Regions from separate parts of the Planococcus rifietoensis genome, predicted to be linked through region 2. Evidence: riboswitches for the same ligand, from Rfam matches in the RefSeq annotation. Region 2 holds a riboswitch; the other holds the start of a gene.

Region 1 (8,168 bases), 1.7 Mb from region 2:
GGTCAAATACACCGATTCAATGCCATGCAATTCTTTCAATCCATCTTCTTCATGGATTTCCAAGTGGCTGAGCGGATGGTAGGCCACTCGTTTCAGCCCTTTATCGTCGCACCAAATCCGCAGCGCAATCTGCTGGGCCATCGTGCCGCTCGGGAAAAAGACTGCCGTCTCTTTTCCTAAAAACGCCGCCATCTTCTCCTGAAATTCTTCAATAACCTGCCCACTTCCATACAAATCACTTTCAACATCATGAGCGACATCTTCAAAAGCCTGTTTCAACACACCCGCATTGCGCATGCCGTGATTCGCCAATTGATACGTCGATTGCTTAAAGGCCGCTTGCAGTCGATTGAGTTCAGCCAATATCCCCACTCCTCAAAATGCATTATTTTGAACTTAATAGAACGTATAGCGGTTCTTCCCTGCTTTTTTCGACTGATACAATGCTTGGTCTGCTTGTTGAAGAAGTTCTTTCAAGTTGCAATCCCCACCGGCCGCATATTGGGCAATGCCGATGCTCGCCGACAGCGTGTAATCGGCTTCCCAATCACTCAAGCTGTTGAGCAGGCGGTTTGCCCATTCACTTAATTCCGTTGCACTGGCTGGTTCGGTAAAACAGACCAGGAATTCATCCCCGCCAAGACGGATCGCCAAAGCATCCGGATGGACGGCGGTAAATCGCTGCAGCTTTGAGGCCACTTCTTTTAATACCACATCTCCTGTGTCATGGCCGTACAGATCATTGACCTTTTTAAAGCCATCCAAATCGAGGAAGAAGACTGCGCCTCCCGCCTTTGAATTTCCTTCGAAAAATCGCGTGAGGAAATGGCGATTGTACAGCTCCGTCAGCGAATCCCGGTATGCAAAGCGCTCGAGATCCAAGTAATAAGTGAACATCCGCACAATCCGCTGCAATAAAGTGATGCTTTTTGTATCGAACTGGCTTTTTTCATCGTTCACCGCACATAAAGTGCCGAACCGCTCCCCATTAATGAAGGAAATCGGCAAGCCCAAATACGAGCGCACATTGGCCGCTTCGAGCTTCTCCTCAAACGCTCCCAATGCATGCCCGTCTTTGACGTCCTCATAGACCAATGGCTGCTTGGTCTTGAAATCGATGCGGCTGCACAGCGAATCCTCCAAATTCAACACCAAGCCCTCCGCTATGGGGATCGCCGTATCGTTCGGCGAATGCTTCAAGATTAGTTGCTGGGCTTCGCTGATGGAGCTCAAGTAAAACAATTGATCCGGCAAAATCTCTTTCGCCAAATCGATCACATCTTCCGCCAGTTCGTCAAAATTCTTATACATTTCCAATTCCCGAAATGTCACCATCATTACGCACCTCAATTAGTGTCAGATTTATTGTTCGCTTTCTTTTGATAAATTAATCTAACAATACGTGTTAATAGCCAATATTTAACTATATTTATTAAAGTTTAACATAGAATGGCAGCCCGTGAAGCTTTCTTCAAAGACAGTAAAACAACAAAAACCCCGGATGACAGCGCATGAATACGCAGCCCATCCAAGGTTCATGGTGATTTTTCCTGATTTAATAACTGACCCAGCTCAAGCCGGTCGTGCCTTCTCCGGCATGGACGCCCACACAGACGCTCAATGGGATGACGTCCACTTTAAGTCCCGAAAATTCCTTCATCAATTCATTTTTCCACGCTTCCGCACCGGCTTCATTATTGCAATGAATGACCGCCACTTCCGGCACCATGCCAGTTTCCATATCCGCGCGCAAGGCTGAATTGACGCTTTCCTTGGCGCGCTTGTTCGAACGGACTTTTTCTTTCATTGTCGTGACGCCGTCAACGAAAGTGATGACCACTTTGATGTTGAGAATATTGCTGAGAAACGCCTGCGTCCCTGACACACGTCCGCTTTTATGCAATTGGTTCAAACTCGATGGAATGAACGATAGATGCGATTTGGTAGTTAATTGATTGATGGTCTCCACGACTTCTTCCGGTTCTTTACCGGCTGCGAACAATTCATTGCCGATTTCGATCATTTTCCCCATCGGGAACGAACCGATTTTCGAGTCGACTGGATACACTTTAAAATCCGCCATCTCGGCAGCTGATTGCGCGCTGTCGAATGTGCCGGACAGGCCGCTCGACAAATGAAGTGCCACCGCAAAATCATAGCCTTCCGCCTGCAGTTTTTCATATAAAGCCATCATTTCGCCAATGGCCGGCTGTGAAGTTTTTGGCGACACTTTCGCCGCTCGTAATTTATCGTAAAATTCTCCCTGCGTCAGGTCGATCGACTCGCGGTACGACCCGTCGTCAAACACGACACTAAGGGGCAATACATAGACATTATGCCTTTGGATGAATGCATCATCCAATTGCGCTGCTGTATCCGTGATCCATGCGATTTTTTTCATTCTAAAAATTCCCCTCTAGATGCGAATTCCATATCGGAAGCAGTTGTCTGCTCTTGTTAACGTACAGGAGGCGCGGCCATAGCGGCTAGTGACAGATGTCACATAAGGAAAAATTAATGTAAGCGCCGACATAATTTGCACTTATATCCGTTATTTCTTTCCAATTATAAAAAGGAAAAAGCCGCGGATCCCTGAAGATCCGCGGCCCTTCACCTATTTAACCGGTTGTTTCGATTTCGCTTTGCCAATCGCAAAATCTGCAAGCGACGGAATGAGCATGTCTTCCATCGGCGGGTTGTGAAGCCCCGCCCGCACATCGCGGTAATAGCGCTGCAAAGGCGATTTTTCCGACAGGCTGTGTGCACCTGCGACGCGCATCGCCAGATCCACGATATCGACAGCTGAATTCGTCACCGCGACTTTCACGGCCCCGAGTTCCGCAGCCATCTGCGAGCGCTGTTCGTCGTCCGATTCATCCCATTGTTTCGCGACGGAATAAAGAAAATGCCGCGCCCGCTGCAACTCCAATTCGATTTGGCCGATCTTTTGTTTCACGTTCGGCAGCTCGATGATCGGCCCGTTCAAGCTATTCGGTGAATAATCTTGCGCAAAATGGATCGCGTAATCCTGTGCCGCTTGGGCGATCCCAAGGTAGCACGCCGGAATATGCAGCAGCCATCCCGCTGGTTGCTTTTTCCCGGGCACGCTGATTTCAACCAAAGCTTTTTCCTCCACATGGACATTCGTCAATACCAAGTCGTGGCTTCCGGTACCGGTCATCGCTACGCTATCCCAGGTTTCGTCGATTGCTATACCGTCAGCCGACCGCGGAATGAGAAAGTAGCCGACTTCTCCGGTCTCTTCAATCACAGCGGTCACGTTGAAGTAATCCAATACCGGCGCCATCGACGTGAACGATTTGCGTCCATCAATGACCCACGAACCGCCAACTTTTCTGGCTGTGGTCGACGGCTTTCCGCCTCTTGTCGGGCTGCCGGTCTGCTTTTCGGTCGCGCAATTATTGATCAAGGCGCCGCGTGCTTTAATGTCATCGAATAAAGCTTCAAGCACCGATTCGTCCCATTTACCGGTCTCGCCCAAATCTTGAACGATGCCCATATGCCAGCCGATCGATAATCCCGTCGACCCGTCCGCGCGGCTAATTGCTTCCTGATAGCGCAGCAACTCAGACAAAGAAATGCCCGCTCCGCCGTATTCTTTCGGAATCGTCAACGCGGGGTAATTGATCGCTTTCAGTTCCTCAAAATTCTCAAATGGAAATTTTCGTTCCAAATCGTTGTGCGCGGCCCGTTCCGTAAACGGCGCGACTGTTTCCTTCAATATGTCCATGCGTTCTTCAAATGTCTTCGCTTTTAAGATATCCATCATTCTTCACCTATCTCCTATCTATTGCGTCCATTCCTCCGTCAAAATGAAGCCGTCGTACTGCTCATTCGACTCGATATATTCCTGGAATTCCTCGGATTCGTAAGCGTCTTTCAAATCTTTCGCCCACTGAGTATCCGCGTTTTCTTCTTCGATCGTCACCACAATCCGATGCTGTTCGGGCGTATTCTCGATTTTCAACGCATCCGTTATCTTGCGGTCCGGCGCATTGGCAATATAATTGCCGTTAACGACGCCAAAATCGATATCCTGTAGCGACACCAGGATCTGCGCTGGGTCTAAGACTTTCAAGTCGAGATCATAATCGGCATTTTCTACTGCGTTCAAATTAAAATCCGTCACGCCTGCATCATCTGACACCGTCACCCATCCGAGTTCCTCCAAGATGCGTACTGCGCGTTCCTGGTTGACCGGATCGTTCGGCAAGCCGACAGTCGAGCCGTCCTTTACCTCATCCAAGGATTGATGATGCACCGAATACAAGCCTTGAGGCGCGCTCGGCACAAAAGCGATCCCCGTCATGTCCATGCCCAATTCCTCGTTGATCCCTTCCATATACGCCGTGCTCTGGAAAATGCTCGCATCGATCGAGCCTTCCTGCATCGCCGGATTCAACTGCATGTTTTGGGAAAAAGTTGTTGTATCCACTTTATACCCTTTCTCCTCCAAAATAGGCAAGATCCCTTCCTTGAATTGCTGCTCATACGTCCCGACGCCAAAGCCGACACGCACTTCTTTCTTGTCCTCCCCTGAAGCTTCCCCGCTATCGCCGCATCCTGCAAGTAGTAACCCAGAAATCCCCAACACACCAATCCAACGCTTGTTCATCTGCCATCTCTCCTTAGTCTTTTTTATTTCGAATGAAACGCTATAATCCTTGCCGCCCAATAGAAAAAGCCCCTCTTCATAAAAAAAGAAGAGAGGCTCACCGTCCGGCTCTTCTCATCTCTCAAATGCTTAGCAGCACCTGCTGGATTTGGCACAGTTTCAAATTGGGCATCCAATCTGTTCCGCTGCCGAAGCTTCAAAGGGCCAGTCCCTCCACTTCTCTGGATAAGAAATTATGTACTCAGAATCAATGCCGAGTAATTTGATATGATTAATACAATAGCAGAGCTTTGATTTCATGGCAATAGCTTGTTTGAAGATCAATTCATTAAAAAAATCCTTTTCACAGTGTGGAAAGGATTTTTAGGCTGTAGAGAAAGTTAAGAAGTCGTATTTTCCGAAGCTTATCGCTCGCTTTCCGTGGGCTCGCGCCCAAGCCTCCTCAGTCGCTTCGCTTCTTGCGGGGTCTCGGTCGTCTCGCTGATCCACAGGAGTCGAGCGAACGCTTCTCCAAATACTAAAATAATCCATTATTTTTTTGATTGTAGAAAAGGTGATCACCTTTTCGATTCATTGTAGATAACGGACTTCATCCTCCTGTGCATCATGTCCAGCTTGCGGAGTTTCCATTAAATATATAAGTTTTATAATTCCTTTGCTGGTAGAAAAATAGTGTATAATCTTCATTTAAGAACTCTCATAATTCCAAATAATCTAAGAAATTCTCAGTTTATAAAATGATGTTTCTTCCACTTCAGGAACCAGCACAATCTCATGAGAGTTTCATTGTTTCTGTACACTTGCTATCTATTCATTTCAATGGAGGGATTCACATGAAGTACACGGTAATCACAGGCGCCAGCTCAGGAATCGGATATGAAGCGGCACTGGCTTTTGCGACACGCGGCAAAAACCTTATTCTTGTGGCAAGAAGGGAAGCCGAGCTCAATAATCTTAAAGAGAAGATTCAAAGCATGAACTCTGAGCTGGACGTCGTCATCAAACCCACCGACCTATCCGAAAGCGAGCAGGTCCATGCACTATACGAAAGCCTCAAAGAATACGATATTGAAACCTTCGTCAACAACGCCGGCTTCGGAAACAGTGCTACCGTCGCTGAGCAGGATGTAACTAAAACGGAAAAGATGCTGCGCGTAAATGTTGAAGCACTCACCACGCTTTCCACTCTTTATGTACGCGACTACGCGGACCAAGAAGGCGCACAGCTCATCAACGTATCATCTGACTTAGGCTACAGACTCGTGCCAAATGCCGTTACATACGCTGCGACCAAATTTTACGTGAGCGCATTTACAGAAGGCCTTGCCCAGGAACTGCAGGATAACGGAGCTCGGTTGAAAGTTAAAATACTCGCGCCATCCATGACCGAAACCGAATTCGTGAAAACGGCGCGGGAACTTGATGACTTCAGCTATGGCGACAATGTGCAAAAGTTCCATACCGCAAAAGAGATGGCACAGTTTATGCTTGAGCTTTACGATAGTGAAAAAGTTCTCGGGAAGGTCAATAGTGAGAGCTATGAGTTTGAGTTGATGGATCCGGTTTTTCAGTATACTTCAAGGAAGTAGAATTCATTGCCCTTGTGATTCAAACACAAAAAATCCCCTCTCACATTATGTGAGAGGGGATTTTTCTAAATGGGCTGATGACTTACATCATGCCGCCCATGCCGCCCATATCAGGCATGCCGCCACCTTGTCCTGCTGGTTCAGGGATGTCGGCGACAACTGCTTCAGTCGTCAAGAACATAGCTGCAACAGATGCTGCGTTTTGCAATGCAGAACGCGTCACTTTCGTTGGATCTACGATGCCTTGTTCAAGCATGTTGACCCATTCGCCTGTTGCTGCGTTGTAGCCGATGCCAACTTCTTCCGTTTTCAGGCGGTGAACGATGATCGAGCCTTCAAGGCCAGCGTTCGTTGCGATTTGGCGAACCGGCTCTTCAAGTGCGCGAAGAACGATGTTGACGCCTGTCGCGACGTCGCCTTCGTGCTGAGCTGCAACTTCCGCCACTTGGTTGTAGACATTGATAAGCGCTGTACCGCCGCCTGCCACGATACCTTCTTCAACCGCTGCGCGTGTTGCATTCAATGCGTCTTCGATGCGCAATTTACGCTCTTTCAATTCTGTTTCAGTTGCTGCGCCGACTTTGATGACTGCAACGCCGCCAGCAAGTTTCGCGAGGCGCTCCTGCAGTTTTTCGCGGTCGAATTCAGAAGTTGTTTCTTCCAATTGGCTGCGGATTTGCGCCACGCGAGCGATGATTTTCTCGGAATCGCCATTGCCTTCAACGATTGTCGTGTTGTCTTTAGAGACAACGACTTTCGCTGCGCGTCCAAGTTGTGCGATGTTTGTGGATTTCAAGTCAAGACCGAGGTCTTCTGTGATCACTTCAGCGCCAGTCAAAGCTGCAATGTCTTCGAGCATCGCTTTTCTGCGGTCGCCGAAGCCAGGAGCTTTAACAGCCACTGCATTGAATGTGCCGCGCAATTTGTTCACGACAAGTGTTGCCAACGCTTCGCCTTCAACATCTTCAGAGATGATGAGGAGCGGTTTGCTTTGCTGAACGACTTGCTCAAGCACTGGAAGGATTTCCTGGATGTTGCCGATTTTCTTGTCAGTGACAAGGATAAACGGGTTTTCAAGAACCGCTTCCATTTTATCGGAATCCGTCACCATGTAAGGAGACTGGTAACCACGGTCGAATTGCATCCCTTCCACAACGTCAAGTTCCGTCGTGAAGCCGCGCGATTCTTCCAATGTGATAACACCATCGTTGCCGACGCGCTCCATTGCTTCTGCGATCAATTTGCCGACTTCCTCGTCGCCTGAAGAAATCGCCGCTACTTGCGCAATCGATTCTTTGCCTTCGATTTGCTGGGAAATGGACTGCAATCCAGTGACTGCGCTTTCCACAGCAAGTTCGATGCCGCGGCGGATGCCCACAGGGTTTGCGCCAGCTGTGACGTTCTTCAAGCCTTCGCGGATCATCGCTTGTGCTAGAACTGTCGCAGTTGTCGTACCGTCACCTGCGATATCGTTCGTTTTGGAAGCAACTTCCGCTACGAGTTTCGCGCCCATGTTTTCAAACGCGTTTTCAAGTTCGATTTCTTTGGCGATGGTTACGCCGTCGTTTGTGATAAGCGGCGTGCCGAATTTCTTCTCAAGCACAACGTTGCGCCCTTTTGGCCCAAGCGTTACTTTGACTGCGTCCGCTAATTTATCTACACCTTGCAGCATCAAGCTGCGTGCATCTTCACTGAACTTAATATCTTTTGCCATGATTCGGTTCCTCCTATATAAATAGAATTTATGCTTATTTAGCCGACAATCGCAAGGATGTCGTTTTCACGTAAAATTAAGTATTCTTTGCCTTCGTATTTCAATTCTGTGCCCGCATATTTCGAAAAGACGACGCGGTCTCCTTCAGTTACGTCCAGCTCTGTGCGCTGTCCGTTTTCACGGATAAGTCCATTCCCTACCGCAATCACTTTGCCTTCCTGCGGCTTTT
Region 2 (8,168 bases):
GTCGGCTGCTTTTTCGCCAATGGAAAAAGCCAGGTAGCCAACACCCAGCGAAATGGAATCGCTCAGCATATGGCCGGCATCAGCCAGCAGCGCTAGGCTGTTCGTCAAATATCCGCCGACCGCCTCGACCACCATATAACTGGTGATGATCAAAAAGGCGATCAGCAATGTTTTTTTATTGCGGCTATGCGAATGATCATGTGATGATCCCATCGCCAACACCTCCACTGCAGCTTTTAATAATCCTTTTCTCTAAATGTATTCCCGAAAAATCACCAGATATCCTATGGAAAACGAAACAAACATCCAGTCACCAGGCTTCCTAACCATAAAAAAACCGGCTCCCATGGCCGGTTTCATCACTGATTTTCTGAGGCTGTTGTCAGGACGGATTCCAGTGATGCTTCAAAACGCAAATTCATTTCCCGTTTCAACAGATGCAATTTTTGGGCATGGTCCGGCTTTACGCCGGTGATGACCGCATCGATTCCCATGACGCCCAAGGTCTGCACGAGCGATTCCAGATAACTGACGCCTTCTTGCGTCACCGAACCCATCGCCGTCAAATCGATCACGACCGTTTCGGCTTCGTATTCATAGATGCGCGTGACAATATACGGGCGGATCGCTTCAACTTTTTTCGCATCCAAATTACCGAACAACGGAATGAGCACATAGCCTCCGCCGATTGCGATGCACGGGGCGGAAAGTTCACGCACTTTATCCAGCAGCGCATCCGACCGTTCTTTTTCCTTGAGCAATTCATAATCCGTTTCTTTCAAGCGGCCCCGCAAGCGAATCAATTGAGCCGTGATGGCAGCCATTTGGTCATCTTTTGGCACCAGTACAAGATTCAGTGAAAAGTCGCTATCCCAGCGGTAATAGACGTCCGCCAAGAAGAAGCCAGCTGCTGTGGTGAAATTCAATTCGATAGGTTTTTTGCTGCCGCGTGTTTTCAGCAAGCGTTCCGCTTTGGCGTGGCTGCCTTCATCGAGTAATTCAAAAAATCTTTTTGGTTTTCCGAAAAGCTGTTCTGCCTCTTGGGAATAATCGACGACCGCAAAGCTATTGTTTAATTGAAAAGCCGGAAGCGGCCATTCAGCCAGTGGAGAGCGTGTCATCGTTCGACCCCTTTCCAGTGCGGATCCATTCCCTGAGCGCACCAAGTTCCCGGACGACGACCGCTCCTTTTATACGCAAATCAGCAAAGCTCGACAAAGTGACGGCCCTGCCGCCAATCAGGACGGCTGGATTTGAGTCCACCTTAGAGAAAGCTTCGGCGTAGGTTTTCAAAACCGGCAAGCGGTGTGCAAGTGCACCCGACAATGCAACAACATCGGGCTGCCATTCACCGGCCAATTCGAGTGCTGAATCGAGCGGCAAATTCGGTCCCATATAGCGGACATCATAGCCCTCTTCACGGAACATCGCCGCGACCATCTTAAGTCCGATATAATGCTCTTCGCCTTCTGGGCCAAAGATCATCGCTTTTTTACGGCCATCCTTATCTTTATTGCGCAGCTCCGTAGCGGACAAGACAAAATCGCAAACAGCGGTTGCCAAGTGCTCTTCCGCTACCGATATTTCATTTTGTTCCCATAATTCCCCGATGCGGTACATCGCCGGCGTCAGAAGTTCGCCGTAGAGCTGTTCATGTGAATGGCTTTCCAGGAAAGCCTGGACATATTTTAAAGCTTCCTCTTCCTGCCCCTGCAGGAAAAGATCCGAAAGCTGTGTTGACTCGTTCATTTGATCAGCCCCTTTTATGTGGAGGGAGCTCCAATAACCGGACTGCGCGATCGAGGCAGCCCCGCATGAAATCTCCTTGCGTTGTTTCGGTATAGCGCGGCACAATTTCGATAAGCCGCTGAAAATTATCGATGATGAGCGCAGTTTCGACATTGCGGCTCACGAGCACCGTCTCGAGCCAGAGTGCATAGTCTAGAAAGGATTGCTCGCTTTGCAGCTCCCACGCGGTTTCGAGGTAATCCAAGTGGTGATGATTGTCTTTGACGGTATGTTCATATCCCTTATCGCCGAAACGTTCCCATAAATTCGGGTACGCTTCGTATATACCGTCTGCCGTGTCGGTCGCGATTTGCTGTTTTTGTTTCTGGTTCATTCGGCCACCACTTCGTATTGATGGACTTTCGGGACGATGCCCGCGAGTTCCTGGTCTGGATAATTCTTCTCCAAATCATGGATTTCCTTGAACTCCTGGCTCTTGACCCAGTTCATGTAGGCTTGTTTGGATTGCCATTCCAAGTGGACGGTCAATTCATGGCGCTTTTTCGTGTTTTGGATCAGCCGGAATGAAGTGAAGCCTTCCGCCTGGTCTACACGGCGCGATCGTTTTTGGTATATTTCTATGACGTCTTGCACTTTATCTTCAGGCACAATGACGGTCGATGTGACGATGTACATAATTCAGAACCCCTTTGCAACTAGCTTTGTATAAGCTGGGCAGGATAAAAGTATACCTCAGCATACCATTTCAGCTTCCGGAATAAAAGCGAGCGACTCTGGGACATTTATAAGACTATTTTCAATATTCCGCTTGTGTTTCGAAAGTAATTGCCGTATGATGGAAAACATCAACCAACCACAACTATATAAAATGATTCTTATCGAGAGAGATGGAGGGATTTGGCCCTGTGAAGTCTCAGCAACCGGACGTGTTTGTCACGGTGCTAATTCCAATAGGTGAAGCCTAGTAGATGAGAAGATAGCATATACGGCAGGGGCTTTCTTCTTATCATAGAAGAAAGCCCCTGCTTTTTGATTTGAAAGGATGAGGATCATGACACAACATAGCTTAGAAACACGCCTGGTACAACTCGGCAACCGCAGCGACCAACGCACCGGGGCGGTCAATCCCCCGATTTATCTTTCTACCGCCTACGAACACGAAGGCCTTGGCAAATCCACAGGCTATGATTATACACGGACGAAAAATCCGACACGCCAGCTTCTCGAAGAAGGGATCGCGAATTTAGAAGGCGGCGACGCAGGCTTTGCCTGCAGTTCTGGAATGGCCGCGATCCAGCTGGTCCTCTCCCTGTTCCGTCCGAACGATGAAATTTTGCTTCCTGAAGATATTTATGGCGGCACCTACCGCCTGCTGGAACAATATGAAGAGAAATACCATATCCGCCCCGTTTACGATTCCTTCATCGATCCGAAAACAGCTGAAGCGAAAATCACTGACAAGACAAAAGCGATTTTCATTGAAACCCCAACCAACCCATTGATGCAGGAGATCGATTTGGAATTGTATGCACAATTGGCGAAACGCCACAAGCTTTTGCTGATCGTCGACAATACCTTTTTGACGCCCTTTCTCCAGCAGCCGCTCGCAATCGGCGCCGATATCGTGCTCCATAGCGCCACCAAATACATCGGCGGCCATAACGATGTGCTTGCTGGGCTAGTCGCCGCAAAAGGCGAGGATTTATGCGAGCAGCTTTTCAACGCCCATAACTCAGCCGGCGCAGTGCTGTCGCCGCTCGATTCCTGGCTGTTGATCCGCGGCTTGAAAACCTTGCCGCTGCGCATGCGCCAGCACGAAGCGAACGCTAAAGAACTCGCCCGTTTTCTGGAAACTCAAGAGACCGTGACAGACGTACTATACCCTGGAAAAGGCGGCATGCTGTCGTTCCGCCTGCGCGAAGAACAATGGGTCGGGACATTTCTCGAGAACCTGTCGCTCATCACATTCGCCGAGAGTCTCGGCGGTGTGGAAAGTTTCATCACGTATCCCGCGACGCAGACCCACGCCGATATGCCGGTCGCAGAACGCACGGCACGCGGCGTCTGTAACCGCCTGCTCCGCTTCTCTGTAGGCGTCGAGCAGGCAGAAGATTTGATCGCTGATTTGTCACAAGCCTTGGCCAAACTGGAAAAGGAGGTCGTTTCCCATGAGTGAACGACGCGAGACGAAATTGATCCATTCAGCAGGCATTGATCCATTAACGGGCGCAGTCAATGTGCCGATTTATTTATCATCGACTTTCCATCAGGAAAGCATCGATTCGTTCGGTCCGTTTGATTACAGCCGCTCCGGCAACCCAACGCGCAAATCGCTTGAAGAAACGATCGCCAAACTTGAAGGCGGTGCGCGGGGCTTGGCCTTTTCTTCCGGCATGGCAGCCATCTCATCGGCCTTCATGCTGTTGAAAGCCGGTGATCATGTGCTGGTCTCGGAAGATGTTTACGGCGGCACTTATCGCTTCATTACGGAAGTGCTGGAAAAATTCAAAGTCGATTACACGTTCGTCGACATGACCGACCTTGGCGAAGTAGCCGCAGCGTTCCAGCCGAACACGAAAGTGGTATACATTGAAACGCCTTCCAATCCCGTCATGAAAATTACCGATATCGAAATGGCTGCGAAACTAGCCAAAGCAAACGATGCCATGACTTTCGTCGACAACACGTTCATGACACCGCTATATCAGAATCCGCTCGAACTCGGTGCGGATATCGTGCTCCACAGCGCGACGAAGTTCCTCTCCGGTCATAGCGACATCACCGCTGGCCTTGCGGTAACAAAAGATGCTGGGCTTGGGGAACAATTGGCATTCATCCAAAATACATTCGGATCTGTGCTCGGCGCACAGGATTCCTATACATTGATCCAAGGCATCAAAACGCTCGGCGCCCGCACAAAACAATCCGGCGAGACGACCGCACGCATTGCCGAGTATCTGCATAGGCACCCGCTTGTCGAAGAAGTCTATTATCCCGGCTTCTCGTTCCATCCCGGAAACCCGATCCATAAGCGTCAGGCTAGCCACGCAGGCTGTGTGCTGTCATTCCGCCTAGCAGATAAGGACGCCGCCCGCATTCTCGTAGATGCTTTGGAAATTCCTGTGTTCGCCGTCAGCCTTGGCGCTGTCGAATCGATCCTGTCCTACCCGGCTACAATGTCCCATGCCGCAATGCCGCCCGCTGAACGCGAAAAGCGCGGCATCACCGATGGGGTTCTGCGCTTTTCCGCAGGACTCGAGCATCCCGATGACTTGATCAACGATTTCAGCCAAGCACTCGAAAAAATCGCGATCGCTAAAGGACTGAGTGTCGCTGATTGATCGTGCTCATTCAAAAAGACCGTCCGGCTCGTTATCGAATTGACGAAACCGGACAGTCTTTTTTTCATGCCTTTGTACTTGCCGCTAAACCTAAGAAAGCCTGAATTCCAGGGGGAGGGGAATTCAGGCTTTCTTCTATTTATCATAAGACAATCTGCTGGGCAGGCTCTTTGAGCGATACTTTGGCAACGCCCGTTTCTTCGGCAGCCCTAGAGACTGCTTCGGCGACCGCCTGTGCTACACGCGGGTCGAACGGCTTCGGTATCACATAATCTTCGTGAAGTTCATGGGTGGCGATCAAGGCGGCGATCGCTTCAACCGCTGCGATTTTCATTGCGTCATTGATATCGCTTGCCTGTACATCAAGGGCGCCGCGGAACAACCCGGGAAACGCCAGCACATTATTGACCTGGTTAGCAAAATCGGAACGCCCTGTTCCGATGACCCGCGCACCGGCTGATTTCGCGGCATGCGGCAAGATTTCCGGATTCGGGTTCGCCATCGCGAAGATGACCGGATCTTCATTCATCGAACGCACCATGCTTTCCGTCAATGCGCCTTCTGCCGATACGCCGACAAAAACGTCAGCACCGACAATGACATCCGCCAACTGCCCTTGTTCCATCTGATAATTGCTCATTTCCGCAACTTCCGCCTTGAAGGGATTCATGCCATTCGGGCGTCCGTTGTATATCGCGCCTTTTGTGTCGCACATGACGATATGGCCAAACCCGAATTTCGCCAGTAATTTGACGATGGCGATGCCTGCCGCACCGGCGCCATTCACGACCACTTTCACGTCTTCGATTTCCTTTTCGACCAATTTCAATGAGTTGATCAGTCCGGCAAGCGTAACAATGGCAGTGCCATGCTGGTCATCATGGAATACCGGGATGTTCATTTCCTGTTTCAGGCGCTGCTCCACGATGAAGCAAGTCGGGGCGGCAATGTCTTCCAGATTGACGCCGCCAAAGCCAGGTTCGAGCAATTTGACGGTTCGGATGATTTCTTCGGCATCTGTCGTATCCAGGCAGATTGGGAATGCATCCACACCGGCAAATTCCTTGAACAATAAAGCTTTTCCTTCCATGACCGGAAGCGCTGCTTGCGGGCCGATATTGCCGAGCCCAAGCACCGCTGTGCCGTCTGTAATGACCGCTACCGTATTGCCCTTCATCGTGTATTCATGCACTTTGCTTGGATCGGCATGAATTTCGCGACACGGTGCGGCTACGCCAGGAGAGTAGGCGAGGCTTAAATCCCTCTCGTTTTCCACAGCCACTTTTGAACGAATCTCCAATTTCCCTTGATGTCTTCTATGCAAGTTCAGCGAATCGGTTTTCAGATCGGTCATTTGCCTCATCTCCCTTTTGATTATAATTGTTTATTATATCGACTCCTCATTAAATTGAAAGACTTTTCTTATAATTCTGATTAATTTCAGACTTTAGGCTGATAGAGAAATAGTGAGGTTCCATTACTCTTTTTCCATATCCTGTTTAAGAAAGTGGATCAATGCTTCCTCCCGCTTCGCTTGCACAGCTTTCGATTGCACTTCCGGCCAGTCGTAAAAGCCACTTCCTGTCTTGGCGCCAAGTTCGCCGTTTCCAGCTAACGCGCTCAGTGTGCGGCCCGGTTTGCGATCTGTCGATAGGTCTTCGAACAGATAATCTGAAATCGCATAAAAAATGTCCAAACCGCCGAGATCTGCTGTCTGCAGCGGCCCGGTCACCGGCAAGCGCCTGCCGATGCTGTATGTGACGGCTGCATCGATATCTTCTTTCGACGCCACCCCCGCATCCAGTAAAGCTTGCGCTTCACGGAATAAGGCAAACTGAAGTCGGTTTCCGATAAAGCCCGGCAGCTCTTTTTTCAACAGTACAGCTTGCTTGTTCATCTGCTCAATCAGTGCTTTCGTTTGCTGCAAAGTTTGTTCATCAGTCTTCTCGCCGCCGACGATTTCCACGAGTGGGATTAAATGTGCCGGATTCCAGAAATGCGTCAACACGAACCGTTCCGGATGCTTCATCTCTTCGGCAAGCGCAGTCGGCATCAGCCCTGAGCTATTGCTCGCAATGATTATATCGGTGGCCACAAGTTCCTCTAGCTGCCGGTAGATTTGATGCTTCAGTACCATGTTTTCTGGCACGGCTTCGATGATGAATTCCGCTTCTTTCACGGCTTCTTCCAAGGAAACTGTAAAGGCAACACGTTCCGTTATCTCTTTTTCCTGCTCTTTGCTGATCAGTTCATTGTCTGTCATAAGGTGTAATTTAACTTCGAATCCTTTTGATGCCTTTTCCACATCCCGAACGTCCACACCGTATATTTTTACCGATAATCCGCTCCATGCCGCTGATAATGCAATCGAATGACCCATGGTCCCTGCTCCGATAATTGCGATATTCTCCATCTCTACCCTCTCCTTTATTTAACAATAACATGTCTTTCATGCAGCCAAAAAAGCCCGCTGCATAAGCGGGCTTTTCAGCGTATCCATCTGCTCACTTGATTGGTTCGCCAAGTTCGATAGATGCAAGTGTAGAAGTGACCGCCATGTCATCGGGATCGTCGACATTTCCGCGGAATTCACGTTTTACTTCCCCGTAGCCTTCCACAAAATAATTCCGGTTGACCGCGCCGTCTTCTCCCTCAAACGATTCAAGCATGAATACGTCATCGAAATTTTGGTATGGCGTCTCTAAGCTAGTACCGGTTTCGACAACAGTCGCATCACCGATTTCCTGTCCTTCTTCGATCGGGAATTCAAGATAAGTCGAAATCACGTCCAAAGCTTCCAATTCCTCAAAGCTCGCTGTGTACTCATCATAAAACTCACCTTCCTGTTTGACGAGTTCGATACGGTCATCATGCAAACGATAGACTCTCAACACGACGGTGCCGCCATTTTCTTCATAAGTCGCGACATGATTCGCCTCCATATAATCGGTTCTCAACGTAAATTCGGCAAATTCGTTGCCGTAACCTTCGAACCTTGCAGTCGATCCATCTTCAAGGAAATAATCATACGGATCGACAGTGGCCTCTTCACTGTCATGGCTGTCTCCGCTGGTGCTT

The links. A riboswitch is a leader RNA that binds a small molecule or an ion and turns the genes downstream of it on or off. The one in region 2 is predicted to bind S-adenosylmethionine.
Region 1: it holds a riboswitch for S-adenosylmethionine, as region 2 does, so the genes downstream of both, AUC31_RS01285 (MetQ/NlpA family ABC transporter substrate-binding protein) here and AUC31_RS10340 (methionine biosynthesis PLP-dependent protein) in region 2, are expected to answer to the same signal.

Annotation. Positions count from the first base shown of each region.
Region 1 is NZ_CP013659.2:244,678-252,845, reverse strand. It holds gene AUC31_RS01305 (threonine aldolase family protein) at 1-363, opposite strand, end outside; gene AUC31_RS01300 (sensor domain-containing diguanylate cyclase) at 397-1,338, opposite strand; gene AUC31_RS01295 (DegV family protein) at 1,556-2,401, opposite strand; gene AUC31_RS01290 (acyl-CoA dehydrogenase family protein) at 2,615-3,787, opposite strand; gene AUC31_RS01285 (MetQ/NlpA family ABC transporter substrate-binding protein) at 3,809-4,636, opposite strand; SAM riboswitch class I at 4,748-4,868, opposite strand; gene AUC31_RS01275 (SDR family NAD(P)-dependent oxidoreductase) at 5,470-6,225, shown strand; gene groL (chaperonin GroEL) at 6,308-7,939, opposite strand; gene groES (co-chaperone GroES) at 7,978-8,168, opposite strand, start outside.
Region 2 is NZ_CP013659.2:2,063,998-2,072,165, forward strand. It holds gene AUC31_RS10315 (cation diffusion facilitator family transporter) at 1-213, opposite strand, end outside; gene AUC31_RS10320 (STAS domain-containing protein) at 360-1,121, opposite strand; gene AUC31_RS10325 (cobalamin B12-binding domain-containing protein) at 1,099-1,749, opposite strand; gene AUC31_RS17870 (hypothetical protein) at 1,754-2,122, opposite strand; gene AUC31_RS10335 (antibiotic biosynthesis monooxygenase family protein) at 2,119-2,424, opposite strand; SAM riboswitch class I at 2,622-2,724, shown strand; gene AUC31_RS10340 (methionine biosynthesis PLP-dependent protein) at 2,801-3,925, shown strand; gene AUC31_RS10345 (aminotransferase class I/II-fold pyridoxal phosphate-dependent enzyme) at 3,918-5,090, shown strand; gene ystJ (NADP-dependent malic enzyme) at 5,233-6,444, opposite strand; gene AUC31_RS10355 (3-hydroxyacyl-CoA dehydrogenase family protein) at 6,568-7,503, opposite strand; gene AUC31_RS10360 (hypothetical protein) at 7,595-8,168, opposite strand, start outside.